Regions from separate parts of the Cupriavidus sp. FW305-46 genome, predicted to be linked through region 2. Evidence: predicted binding sites of a transcription regulator. Region 2 holds the regulator's gene; each other region holds the start of a gene.
What was found. The regulator HrcA, encoded in region 2, represses chaperone genes, less so after heat shock. The targets are predictions, from matches to a motif close to TTAGCACTCNNNNNNNNNGAGTGCTAA.
Positions count from the first base shown of each region.

Region 1 (4,326 bases), on a different contig from region 2:
CGGCACGGCTGCGCGAGGGCAGCGACCTCGGGCCGCTGGCGGTGCTGCCGGTGGATGTGCTGTCGCCCGGGCTGTCGCAGCTGCTGGAGCGGCGCACCGTGATCGGCCTGCGCAATTCGGCGCACACGGTGGCCAAGATGCTGCAGCCGGTGGGCGAGCATTCGCCCGCGGAAGGGTTGCGCCTGTACAGCTACACCCACCCCGAATACCGCGAGACGCTGACCGACTACTTCTCGCATGAACCCGCCAACGTGCTGCTGGCACGCGGCACCGAGGGCGAAGTGGTGGCCGATGCGCGCCGCACCAGCCGCATCGACTGGCTGCACGAGGGGCACCAGCAGACGCTGGTCGATCCGGCCGTGGGTTCGCTGGCCGAAGTGCCTGAACTGCCGCCCGGCAGCGACGCCGGCCAGACCGTGGCCTGGATCCGGCGCGTGCTGGACGGCGCGGCGCCGGTGCCGGCGCCGATCGCGATCCAGGTCGAGGCTATCCGCGAATGCCTGCGGCAAGGCACCCGCGTGACCTGGGCCAGCCCGGTCTGAGCCAGCCCCGGGACCGCTGTCAGGGCTTGCGCGGGGGCAGCGGGATGCGCTCGGTCTCGCCCGGCACGTGCGGGAACTGGTCGTCCTCCCAGCGCTGGGCGGCGGCCTCGATCGCCACCTTGCTGCTGGCAACGAAATTCCAGTAGATAAAACGGTGCCCGTCGGTCGGGTCACCGCCCAGCAGCATTACGCGCGACGGTGTCGTGGCCGTCAGCGTTGCGGGCTGGCCCGGCGTGAGCACCACCATATGCTCGGCCGGCAGCGGCTCGCCGTCGAGCGCCACCGCGCCATCCACCGGATAGATGCCCCGCTCGGCATGATCGGCCGGGATCTCCACGCTCGCGCCCGCATCCAGCTCGATCGCCACATACAGGGTGCGGCTGAAGATCTTGACCGGAGAGACCTGGCCAAAGGCATCGCCCGCAATCACCACCATGCGCACGCCCGGCCGCTCGATCCGTGGCAGCGTGGCGGCTGGATGGTGGAAAAACGACGGCTCGGCACCCTCATGCTCCTGCGGCAGTGCCACCCAGGTCTGGATGCCGTGCAGGCGGGCCCCGGCGGGGCGCACATGCTCGGGCGAGCGCTCCGAGTGCACGATGCCGTGCCCGGCGGTCATCCAGTTGACATCGCCCGGGCGGATCGCCTGGTCGCTGCCCAGGCTGTCTCGGTGGATGATCTCGCCCTCGAACAGATAAGTGACCGTGGCCAGCCCGATATGTGGATGCGGGCGCACGTCGGCTCCGCCGCCCGGCGGCAGTTGCACCGGCCCCATATGGTCGAAGAAGATAAACGGCCCGACAGTCTGGGCGGCGGCGGCGGGCAACAGCCGGCGCACGGTAAAATCGCCCAGGTCGCGCACATGCGGCTTGAGCAAGTGTTCGATAGCAGACATAACTCCTCCGGTGGAATGAGAGAGGCTTGCAAGGATGCCAGCGCGCCGCAGCTTGGTCGAGTGTAGCCGCTGCTGCAACAAATCATTGCAGCAGCGGGCAGAACCGCCGTGCCCCGCACCGCTCTAACATCCAGTGCGCCGAACCGTGGGTATCGTTCCCGCCGCTCGAAGTGGCAAGTAGCTATGCCAGCAGCAAGAGCAATCGAGAGGAACTATCACGACCATCGGGGCTCCAATTAGCACTCACCCGGCCTGAGTGCTAATATGTGTTGCAGTGCCACCGCCCCAACAGGCGCGGCATCCCGGCAACCGAACCGCCGGATGCGAAAGGAGCCATTGAGTGAACGCAGTCTTGTCTGCCGACCAAACCCTGAATAACCGTCTGCCGACGGCACCCCGGAGCATGGGCAGCTTCGCGCTGACCTTCCCGGCCACCGTTGGCAACCTCGACAGCTATATCCAGGCTGTCCACCGGATTCCGCTGTTGACCGCGGAGGAAGAGCAGCGCCTGGCGCGCGAGCTCCGCGACCACGATTCCGTTGATGCTGCCCGCCAGATGGTGATGTCCCACCTGCGTCTGGTGGTGTCGATCGCCCGCCAGTACCTGGGCTATGGCCTGCCCCACGCCGACCTGATCCAGGAAGGCAATATCGGCCTGATGAAGGCGGTCAAGCGCTTCGACCCCGACCAGGGCGTGCGCCTGGTGTCGTACGCGATGCACTGGATCAAGGCCGAGATCCACGAATACGTGCTGAAGAACTGGCGCATGGTCAAGGTGGCCACCACCAAGGCCCAGCGCAAGCTGTTCTTCAACCTGCGCAGCCACAAGCAGGGCGCGCACACGTTCACGCCGGAGCAGGTCGAGGCCGTGGCGCGCGAGCTGAACGTCAAGCCCGAAGAAGTGATGGAGATGGAGACCCGCCTGTCGGGCGGCGACCTGGCGCTGGAAGGCCAGATCGACGACGGCGAAGAGGAATTCGCCCCCATCGCCTACCTGGCGGACAACCACAACGAGCCCACCCGCGTGCTGGAAGCCAAGCGCCACGACCGCATGCAGGTCGAGGGCCTGGAAGAAGCGCTGGGCAAGCTGGACGAACGCAGCCGCCGCATCATCGAGGCGCGCTGGCTGCACGTCGAGGACGATGGCTCGGGCGGGTCCACGCTGCATGAGCTGGCTGACGAGTTCGGCGTCTCGGCCGAGCGCATCCGCCAGATCGAGGCCGCGGCCATGAAGAAGATGAAGGGGGCGCTGCAGGCGTTCGCCTGATCCGCACCCCCAGCCATGCAAAAGGCCGGTCCACTGGACCGGCCTTTTTGTTGCCCGCGAGAGGGTGAGTGCGACCTTATGCCGCACCCCTTCCCTCCCTTTCACGTCACGACAGCAGCTGTTTCAGGTCGTGCGCGATCGGATCCGGACCCTGGCCGTGGCGGATGAACAGCCGCAGCTTGCCGTCCGGGTCGAACACATAGCTGCCCGCGGAGTGGTCAACCGTGTAGTTGGTCGGGGAGCTGCCCGGCACCTTGGCGTAGAACACCTTGAAGTCCTTGGTCAACTTCTGCAGTGCGGCTTCGTCGGCCGGGCGCAGCCCCAGGAAGCGCGCATCGAAGGCCGGCACGTACTGGGCCAGCAGCGCCTGCGTGTCGCGTTCCGGGTCGACCGTGACGAACAGCACCTGCACGCGGTCGGCGTCGGGGCCCAGTTTCTCCACCACCGCCTTCAGTTCGGCCATCGTCGTCGGGCACACGTCGGGACAGTGGGTGTAGCCGAAGAACATCACCACCGCCTTGCCCTTGAAGTCGGCGATGGTGCGCACCTTGCCGTGATGGTCGGTCAGCGAGAAGTCCTTGCCGAAGTCCGCCGCGCCGGTGATGTCGACATTGCGGAACGAGGCCTTCTGCTGCCCGCAGGCAGCCACGGCCAGCGCAAGCGCGGCCAGCAGGGAAAAGCGGCGGAAGGCGGCGAACAGGCCGGAGGCGGGGCTTAGGCGGGGCATGCGGCGGAGACCGGTCAGGGGTGGGAGGAAACAGCGGCAGCGGAGGGCGGCGACATCACGCAGTATCGCCGATCGTGCCGCCACGCTGCGCCGGCCGCGACAAGATGCCGCAGCCGGTCGGCCACAGGTCAGACCTGCGGCACGAACTTGAAGTAGTGGTCGACCAGCAGCGCGGCGAACAGCAGCGACAGGTACAGGATCGAGAAGCGGAAGGTGCGCTGCGCCAGCTCGTCTGAATAGTTGCGGTACATCTTCCAGGCGTAGGCCAGGAAACCCGCGCCCAGCGCCAGCGCGGCCGCCAGGTAGATATAGCCGCTCATGCCGTAGACAAAGGGCAGCAGCGTCGCGGCGATCATGATCAGCGTGTACAGCAGGATATGCAGCAGCGTGTAGCGCTCGCCGTGCGTGACCGGCAGCATCGGCAGGCCGGACTTGGCGTAGTCGGCGCGGCGGTACAGCGCCAGGGCCCAGAAGTGCGGCGGGGTCCAGGTGAAGATGATCAGCACCAGGAACCAGGCCTCGGCCGGCACCTCGCCCGCCACCGCGGCCCAGCCCAGCGCCGGCGGCATCGCCCCCGACAGCCCGCCGATCACGATGTTCTGCGGCGTGGCCGGCTTGAGCAGGATGGTGTAGACCACCGCGTAGCCGAGGAAGGTGGCAAAGGTCAGCCACATCGTCAGGTCGTTGGCGTAGACGTGCAGCAGCCACATGCCGGCGCCGCCCAGGATGGCGGAGAACACCAGGGTCTGCGGCGTGGTGATCTCGCCGGTGGCCGACGGGCGCCACGCGGTGCGGCGCATCAGCGCATCGATCTTCTGCTCGACCAGGCAATTGATGGCAAAGGCCGCACCGGCCAGCAGCCAGATGCCGGCGGCGCCGCCGATCAGCACGCGCC
Region 1 is NZ_JBYSZI010000045.1:7,336-11,661, forward strand. Features, by position in the region: gene ybiB (DNA-binding protein YbiB) at 1-542, shown strand, start outside; gene AC3WON_RS21035 (pirin family protein) at 562-1,437, opposite strand; gene rpoH (RNA polymerase sigma factor RpoH) at 1,778-2,704, shown strand; gene AC3WON_RS21045 (SCO family protein) at 2,811-3,431, opposite strand; gene cyoE (heme o synthase) at 3,560-4,326, opposite strand, start outside.
Region 1: a site for HrcA is predicted at 1,674-1,700, ahead of rpoH (RNA polymerase sigma factor RpoH). Genes of this name have one in related genera too.

Region 2 (4,326 bases):
GCGGGGCGCCTTCGCGCACCACGCCGGCATCGGCGCGTTCGCCCAGCACCAGCGCCAGGGCATCGATCAGGATGGATTTGCCGGCGCCGGTCTCGCCGGTGAAGACGGTGAAGCCAGTGGTGAAGTCCAGGTCGAGCGTATCGACGATGACGAAATCGCGGATGGACAGGCTGCGCAGCATCGTGGCGTGGAAGGTAGTCGGTCCGATGGGTTCGGGCTCAGGCTTGGAGGGCGGCTTGATACTGGCTCAGAGGCGGTTGTCTTCGGACGGGTATTCGTGCCAGTGCAGCTTCTTGCGCAGCGTGGCGTAGTAGTTGTAGCCGACCGGGTGCAGCAGGTTGATGGTCTTTTCGGAGCGCCGCACCACGATGCGGTCGCCCGGCAGCAGCGAGGTCAGTGACTGCATGTCGAAGTTGACGCTGGCGTCGCGCGCGCTGGCCACCTCGATGGTGACCTCGGCGTCGTGCGGCAGCACGATCGGGCGGTTGGACAGCGCGTGCGGGGCAATCGGCACCAGCACCACGCCCGACAGCGTCGGGTGCAGGATCGGGCCGCCGGCGGACAGCGCGTAGGCGGTGGACCCGGTGGTGGTCGACACGATCAGGCCGTCCGAGCGCTGGTTGTACATGAAGTGGCCGTCCACCGACACCGCCAGCTCGACCATGCCGGAGATGCCCGAGCGGTTCACCACCACGTCGTTCAGGGCCAGCGCGGAGAAGATGTCCATGTCGTCGCGCACCACGCGCGATTCCAGCAGCAGGCGGGTCTCGGCCTCATACCGGCCGTCGAGCATGTCGGGCAGCACGGTGTGCGCGTCTTCCAGCGCGATGTCGGTCATGAAGCCCAGCCGCCCGTGGTTGACGCCGATCAGCGGCACGTCGTAGCCGGCCAGCTGGCGCGCGATGCCCAGCAGCGTGCCGTCGCCGCCCAGCACCACGGCCACGTCGGCCTGCCGGCCGATCTCCTCGGCGGACAGGGCAGGGTAGGCGGTCAGCCCGGTGGCGAGCGAGGTTTCGCGCTCGAACACCACGTCCTGCCCGTTGCGCAGGATATAAGAGGCGATCTCCTCCAGCGGCCCTTCGATGCCGGCAGTGGAGTACCGGCCCACCAGGGCGACGGTCTTGAACGAAGTGCGCACGGCGCTGGCTCTCGGGGGGGCGGACATGGCGGGATTAGACCATACCGCCATGACGGTTGTCAGCAGGCGCGGGCGGGCGGGCCAGGCCGTCCGCCAGAAGGTCCAAAACTTGCGTAAAATCGGGGCATCATGGATGAACGCTCCAAAACGCTGCTCAAGACCCTGATCGAGCGCTATATTGCCGAAGGGCAGCCGGTCGGTTCCCGCACCCTGTCGAAATACTCGGGGCTGGACCTGTCGCCTGCGACGATTCGCAATGTGATGTCCGATCTGGAGGAAATGGGCTTTATTGCCAGCCCGCACACCTCCGCGGGCCGTATCCCGACCCCGCGCGGCTACCGGCTGTTCGTCGATTCGATGCTGACGGCCAAGCCGCTGGAGCGCAACGCCGACCTGGCCGAGCTGACCGGCCAGATCCAGGACCAGCTCGGCGGCCAGCAGCTGGGGCCGCAGCGCATGATCACAGCGGCGGCGCGCACGCTGTCCAACCTGTCGCACTTTGCCGGCGTGGTGATGACGCCGCGCCGCGCGCAGGCGTTCCGGCAGATCGAATTCATGCGGCTGTCGGACAAGCGCATCCTGCTGATCATCGTCAGCCCCGAGGGCGACGTGCAGAACCGCATCATCCAGACCGAGCTGTCGTACACGCCGGCCCAGCTGATCGAGGCGGCCAACTTCTTCAACTCGCACTATGCCGGCATGAGCTTCGACGCGGTGCGCGGCCACCTGCGGGTGGAACTGCAGGACCTGCGCCGCGACATGTCGCAGCTGATGCAGGCCGCGGTCGAGGCCGGCAGCGTCGCCGAGGACGAGGACGACGACCACGTCTTTATCAGTGGCGAGCGCAAGCTGCTGGAAGTGGAAGACCTGGCCTCCAGCATGGACAAGCTGCGGCGCCTGTTCGACGTGTTCGAGCACAAGACCAGCCTGCTGCAGCTGCTGGACGTGTCCAGCCATGCGCAGGGCGTGCAGATCTTTATCGGCGGCGAAAGCCGGCTGGTGCCGATCGAAGAAATGGCGGTCATCACCGCCCCGTACGAGGTCGACGGCCAGATCGTCGGCACGCTCGGCGTGATCGGCCCTACGCGCATGGCGTATGAGCGCGTGATCCCCATTGTCGACATCACCGCGCGCCTGCTGTCCAGCGCCCTGAGCCAGAACTAGTGCAAAGACTGGCTGGTCTGACAAGCGGCTCCATTCCCGCCGGGCGCGGCAATCGCCGGTGCGCCGCACCGGCGCCGTCCCGGCACCGTGTCAACCCGGAAGCGACATGACGTTTTCTCCCGAACCGGCCTACCAGCACGGCCACGCGCCGCGCACGGCGATCCTGCTGGTCAACCTGGGCACCCCGGACGCTCCCACGCCCAAGGCGGTGGGGCGCTACCTGAAGGAATTCCTGTCCGACCCGCGCGTGGTCGAGATCCCGCGCGCGGCCTGGCTGCCGCTGCTGCATGGGGTGATCCTGCCGCTGCGTTCGCGCGCCTCGGCTCTGAAATACGAATCGATCTGGCTGCGCGAGGCCCATATGACGGGCTCGCCGCTGCTGGTCTACAGCGAGCGCCAGGCCCATGCGCTGCAGCGGCTGATGCACCAGCATGGCCATGAAGTGACGGTCGCGTGCGCAATGCGCTACGGCAACCCGTCGATCGCCTCGGTGCTGGAGGCGCTGCGCCGGCAGGGCTGCGAGCAGGTGCTGGTGCTGCCGATGTATCCGCAATACTCCGGCACCACCACGGCCACGGCCTTCGACGAGGTGTTCCGGGTGCTGGGCCAGTGGCGCAACCAGCCAGAGCTGCGGCTGGTCAAGCATTTCCATGACCACCCGGCCTATATCTCGGCGCTGCACCAGCAGGTCGCCGCCTACTGGGCGCGCCACGGCATGCCGGACTTTGCCCGCGGCGACAAGCTGATCCTGTCGTTCCACGGCGTGCCGCGGCGCACGCTGGAGCTGGGCGACCCCTATCACTGCGAATGCCTGAAGACCGGCCGGCTGCTGGGCGAGGCGCTGGGCCTAGAGCCGGGCCAGTACCAGGTGACGTTCCAGTCTCGTTTCGGCAAGGCGGAATGGCTGCAGCCGTACACCGCGCCGACGCTGGCCGAGCTGGGCAAGGTCGGCGCGGGCCGGGTCGATGTCTTCTGCCCGGGCTTTCCGGCCGACTGCATCGAGACCCTGGAGGAGATCGCCATGGAAGGGCAGACCGAGTTCAAGGTCGCGGGCGGCAAGGATTTCCATTTCATCCCGTGCCTGAATGACGCCGATCCGTGGGTCGCGGCCATGGCCGAGATCGCGCTGCAGCACCTGCAGGGCTGGCCGCTGGCCACGCCGCATCCGCATGAACTGGAAGCACGGCGCACGCGCGCCCAGACCCGGGGAGCGGCGGCATGAACGTCGACTTTGAGCCGGATGCGCGCCAGCGCATCGACAAATGGCTGTGGTGCGCGCGCTTCTTCAAGACGCGCTCGCTCGCGGCTGAAGCGGTGGAGCGCAGCAAGGTGACCGTCAACGGCCAGCCATGCAAGAACTCGCGCGAGGTGAAGCCCGGCGACACGGTGGTGCTGGAAGCGCACCAGCAGCGCTGGGAGCTGGTGGTGAAAGGCATTGCCGCGGCGCGCGGGCCGGCGCCGGTGGCGCAGACGCTGTACGAGGAAAGTGCCGAAAGCCAGTCGCGCCGGCTGGCCGATGCCGAGCGCCGGCGCCTGCAGCCGGAGCCGTCCGCGCAGATCCAGGGGCGCCCGACCAAGCGGGACCGGCGCCGCATCGACCACCTGAAGAGCTGAAATGACAACGCGGCGGTCACCGGGAAGCCCCCGGTGCCGCCGCGCGCTTGGATCAGGGCCAGGTGGCGCTTATTCCTGCGTGACTTCCTGGCTGACGATAGGGACGATGTAGTGCTTGAACACCGCCTTGCCGCTGCCATACTCCGTATCGCGCGGGGTGAATGCGCCGGAAACGCAGATAAAGACGGTCATGACCGCCAATGCGGCCACAAGGCAGAGTGTCACGACTGGCAGCTTATGCATGGCCAACCTTCCGGAAGAGGCACAAAGATGAACCATCTCCACAACCCCGGCATTTTTGTCATTTTTATTACTAAGAATCTTAGTAATTGCGATGCAGCAAAGCAATAAGGTGTCGATTGCATATGCGTGGCCTTTGTAACCGTGTGTTTCCGCGTCACGCCAGCGCC
Region 2 is NZ_JBYSZI010000051.1:37,380-41,705, reverse strand. Features, by position in the region: gene recN (DNA repair protein RecN) at 1-181, opposite strand, end outside; gene AC3WON_RS22945 (NAD kinase) at 248-1,165, opposite strand; gene hrcA (heat-inducible transcriptional repressor HrcA) at 1,268-2,302, shown strand; gene hemH (ferrochelatase) at 2,409-3,524, shown strand; gene AC3WON_RS22930 (RNA-binding S4 domain-containing protein) at 3,521-3,916, shown strand; gene AC3WON_RS22925 (hypothetical protein) at 3,986-4,326, opposite strand, start outside.

Region 3 (4,326 bases), on a different contig from region 2:
TGACCCGGCCGCCCCAGCGAGAGCCTGCTGCCGCGCCCCAAACAAAAACCCCCGCGGGCTCGCGCCCGCGGGGGTTTTCCAAGACAGCCTGCCCTTGAGGGCAGTCGGTCGGCGATGAATTACATCATGCCTTCCATGCCGCCCATGCCGCCCATGCCGCCCGGCATTGCCGGAGCCGACTCTTCCTTCGGCGATTCGGCAACTGCGCAGTCGGTGGTCAGCATCAGCGAAGCCACCGAAGCGGCGTTCTGCAGTGCGGTGCGGGTGACCTTGGTCGGGTCCAGCACGCCCATTTCCACCAGGTCGCCGTACTCGCCCGAAGCGGCGTTGTAGCCGTAGTTGCCCTTGCCTTCGATAACCTTGGCAACGACCACCGAAGCTTCTTCACCGGCGTTCAGCACGATCTGGCGCAGCGGCTCTTCCATGGCGCGCAGCACGATCTTGATACCGGCGTTCTGGTCGGCGTTTTCGCCGGTCAGTGCCGAGATCGCAGCGCGGGCACGCAGCAGGGCCACACCACCGCCGGGGACGATGCCTTCTTCCACCGCAGCGCGGGTGGCGTGCAGGGCGTCTTCCACGCGGGCCTTCTTTTCCTTCATTTCGACTTCGGTGGCAGCGCCAACCTTGATCACGGCAACACCGCCGGCCAGCTTGGCCACGCGCTCTTGCAGCTTCTCACGGTCGTAGTCCGAGGTCGCTTCTTCGATCTGGGCGCGGATTTGCTTGACGCGGCCTTCGATCGCAGCTGCGTCGCCGGCGCCGTCGATGATGATGGTGTTTTCCTTGCCGATCTCGATGCGCTTGGCCTGGCCCAGGTCGTTCAGGCCAGCCTTTTCCAGCGTCAGGCCGATTTCTTCAGCGATGACGGTGCCGCCGGTCAGGATGGCGATGTCTTCCAGCATGGCCTTGCGGCGGTCGCCGAAGCCCGGGGCCTTGACGGCGGCGGTCTTCAGGATGCCACGGATGTTGTTGACCACCAGGGTCGCCAGGGCTTCGCCCTCGACGTCTTCAGCGACGATCAGCAGCGGGCGGCCGGCCTTGGCCACTTGCTCCAGCACCGGCAGCAGGTCGCGGATGTTGCTGATCTTCTTGTCGAACAGCAGCACGAACGGGCTGTCCAGCTGGACAACCTGCTTTTCCGGGTTGTTGATGAAGTACGGCGACAGGTAGCCGCGGTCGAACTGCATGCCTTCCACGACTTCCAGCTCGTCGGCCAGCGACTTGCCGTCTTCAACCGTGATCACGCCTTCCTTGCCGACCTTGTCCATGGCTTCGGCGATGCGCTCACCGATGGAGGTGTCGCTGTTGGCCGAGATCGCGCCAACCTGGGCGATTTCCTTGCTGGTGGTGGTGGGCTTGCTGACCTTCTTCAGCTCTTCCACGGCGGCGGCAACAGCCTTGTCGATGCCGCGCTTCAGGTCCATCGGGTTCATGCCGGCGGCAACGAACTTCATGCCTTCGCGCACGATCGACTGGGCCAGCACGGTTGCGGTGGTGGTACCGTCACCGGCGTTGTCGCTGGTCTTGGAAGCCACTTCCTTGACCATCTGGGCGCCCATGTTCTGCAGCTTGTCCTTCAGCTCGATTTCCTTGGCCACGGACACGCCGTCCTTGGTCACGGTCGGGCCGCCGAAGCTGCGCTCCAGCACCACGTTGCGGCCCTTCGGGCCCAGGGTCACCTTGACTGCGTTGGCGAGGATGTTCACGCCTTCGACCATCTTGGCACGTGCGGCGTCGCCGAACACTACGTCTTTAGCTGCCATTCTTGAATCTCCTGAAATCTGTACGGGGTGGCGGTCAGTTGGTGAATTACTTGTTCACCACGGCCATGATGTCTTCTTCGCGCATGACCAGCAGTTCCTGGCCTTCCACCTTCACGGCCTGGCCGGCGTACTTGCCGAACAGCACGCGGTCACCGACCTTGACGTCGAGGGCGATGTTGTTGCCCTTGTCATCCTTCTTGCCAGGACCGATTGCCAGCACTTCGCCTTGATCGGGCTTCTCGGCAGCGTTGTCGGGAATCACGATACCGGACGCGGTCTTGGTTTCGTTGTCCAGACGCTTCACGATCACGCGGTCGTGCAAAGGACGCAGATTCATACGGACTCCTAGATACAAAGTGAGTTTTTGATCACAAATCGGCCGGCTACCGAGGCGACGGCCGTCAGAAATGTTCAGGTGTCGCAGGAGGCTGTTAGCACTCACCCCTGACGAGTGCTAATTATAGGGACGGGGTAGGGGCATTTCAAGACGCGGGGGTGATGCGGGTTTTCCCGAGGGGCTGTCGATGCCTTGCGCGGCATGGGCTCCCGGCCGGCAACGACCCGCCTGTAGGAATAATCCCGGCACCCATTCGGGCGTGTGCCTGACAGCGCAACGTGGTGCCGCTGCCTAGACTGGGCTTGTCGCCGCGCGCCCGTCTTGGCCGGATGTACGGCGTACGCCGCGCCGAGCGCTTCCGTTGCCGGCGCCTCAGACAGCGACTCTGGAGGTATTCCATGGATACGAAACAGCCCGCTCGCCTTACCCGAATCGCCAGTGTGATTGCCGCAGGCCTGGCTGGCCTCAGCTGCGCTGCTGCGATTGCCCAGACAAGCGCCACCCCCGCCACTCCGGCCACCCCGGCCACGCCGGCAACCCCTGCTGCCCAGGGCATGCCCGCGACCCCGGCGACCCCGGCGATGCCAGCAACTTCTGCCACGCCGGCAGGCAGCCAGGGCGTGCCGCCGGGCATGACCCAGGTCGAACCGCCGAAGGACCCGCTGGTGGAACGCCGCGAGGCACGCCAGAAGGCCGCCGCCGAGTACAAGGCCAAGAAGAAGGCAGCCAAGGGTGAGTACAAGGAAGAAGTCGGCGCTGCCAAGCAGGAGCGCAAGGTAGAGAACAAGGCAGCAGATGCAACGGCCAAGCAGGAAATGGCCGCACCAAAGCAATAGCGCCAGCCTTTGCACGACGGGTGGCCGGGATCAACCGGCCACCTTCTTTTTGCCGGACATACCCCTCCCGTTTGTCCTTCGGCAGCACCCGGACCCTGGCGGCTTGCAAGCGGCAGGATCGCGCCTAGACTCGATACGAGCAAGTCGCGCGCCTTTCTGCCCGGCTTGCCATCCGCGCCATGCCCGCTGCCCACCCACGCCACTGGTTCGCAGGCCTTCTCCTGTCCGGCCTGGTGGGCGCGCTCAGCCTGTGCAGCACGTTTGCCGTAGCGCAGCAGAAGCCGGCGCCGGCGTCCGCGCCTGTTGCTGCCCCCACGGCGAAAGCCGCAACCGGCAAGGCCGATTCTAGGCCGCGCGGCCTCAACCTGGCCAACAAGCCGCGCAAGGGCGACTTCGACGTGATGGTCAACAGTCGCGTCATCCGCGTGCTGGTGCCTTACAGCCGCACCCTCTACTTCAGCGACAAAGGCCACGAGCGCGGAATTACCGCAGAACTGGTGCGGGAATTCGAGCGCTACCTGAACAAGACCTACGCCAATCGACTTGGCAAGCGCCCGCTCACTGTCCTCATCATCCCCACCACGCGCGACCGGCTGCTGCCCGACCTGGCGGCGGGCCTGGGCGATATCGCCGCAGGCAACCTGACCGAGACCGAGGCACGGCTGAAGCTGGTCGACTTTGCCGCACCGCGTGACCGCAAGCCAGTGCGCGAGCTGATCGTGACCGGCCCGAAGTCGCCGGCGCTGAAAAGCCTGGACGACCTGGCGGGCAAGACCGTGCACGTGCGCCGCGCGAGCAGCTACTACGAAAGCCTGACTGCACTGAACAACCGCCTGCGCCAGTCCGGCAAGGCGCCAATGCAGCTGGTGCTGCTGCCCGACGCGCTTGAAGACGAAGACGTGCTCGAGATGGTGAATGCGGGCCTGCTGGAGATCGTCGTGGTCGACGACTGGAAGGCCGCAATGTGGGTGCAGATCCTGCCTGACATCAAGGTGCGCCAGGACCTGGCGGTGCGCGAAGGCGGCTATGTCGGCTGGGCCTTCCGCAAGGACAGCCCGCAGTTGCGGCAGGTGATCGACGACTTCTATGTCAACTACGTCAAGAAGCAGGGCGTGGCGGAATACCTGCTCAAGCAATCCATGCGCCGGATCAAGCAGATCAGGAACAATACCGAGGACGCCGAATACAAGCGCTTCCAGCAGACCGTTGCCTTCTTCGAAAAGTACGGCAAGGACTATGGCTTCGACCCGCTGATGCTGGCGGCACAGGGCTTCCAGGAGTCACAGCTCAACCAGCAGGCGCGCAGCCGCGTGGGCGCCGTCGGCATCATGCAGATCATGCCCGCCACCGGCAAGGAACTGAACGTGGGCAATATCCAGATGGTCGAGTC
Region 3 is NZ_JBYSZI010000058.1:24,934-29,259, reverse strand. Features, by position in the region: gene AC3WON_RS24550 (metallophosphoesterase) at 1-3, shown strand, start outside; gene groL (chaperonin GroEL) at 120-1,763, opposite strand; gene groES (co-chaperone GroES) at 1,810-2,100, opposite strand; gene AC3WON_RS24535 (hypothetical protein) at 2,499-2,936, shown strand; gene AC3WON_RS24530 (MltF family protein) at 3,116-4,326, shown strand, end outside.
Region 3: a site for HrcA is predicted at 2,195-2,221, ahead of groES (co-chaperone GroES). Genes of this name have one in related genera too.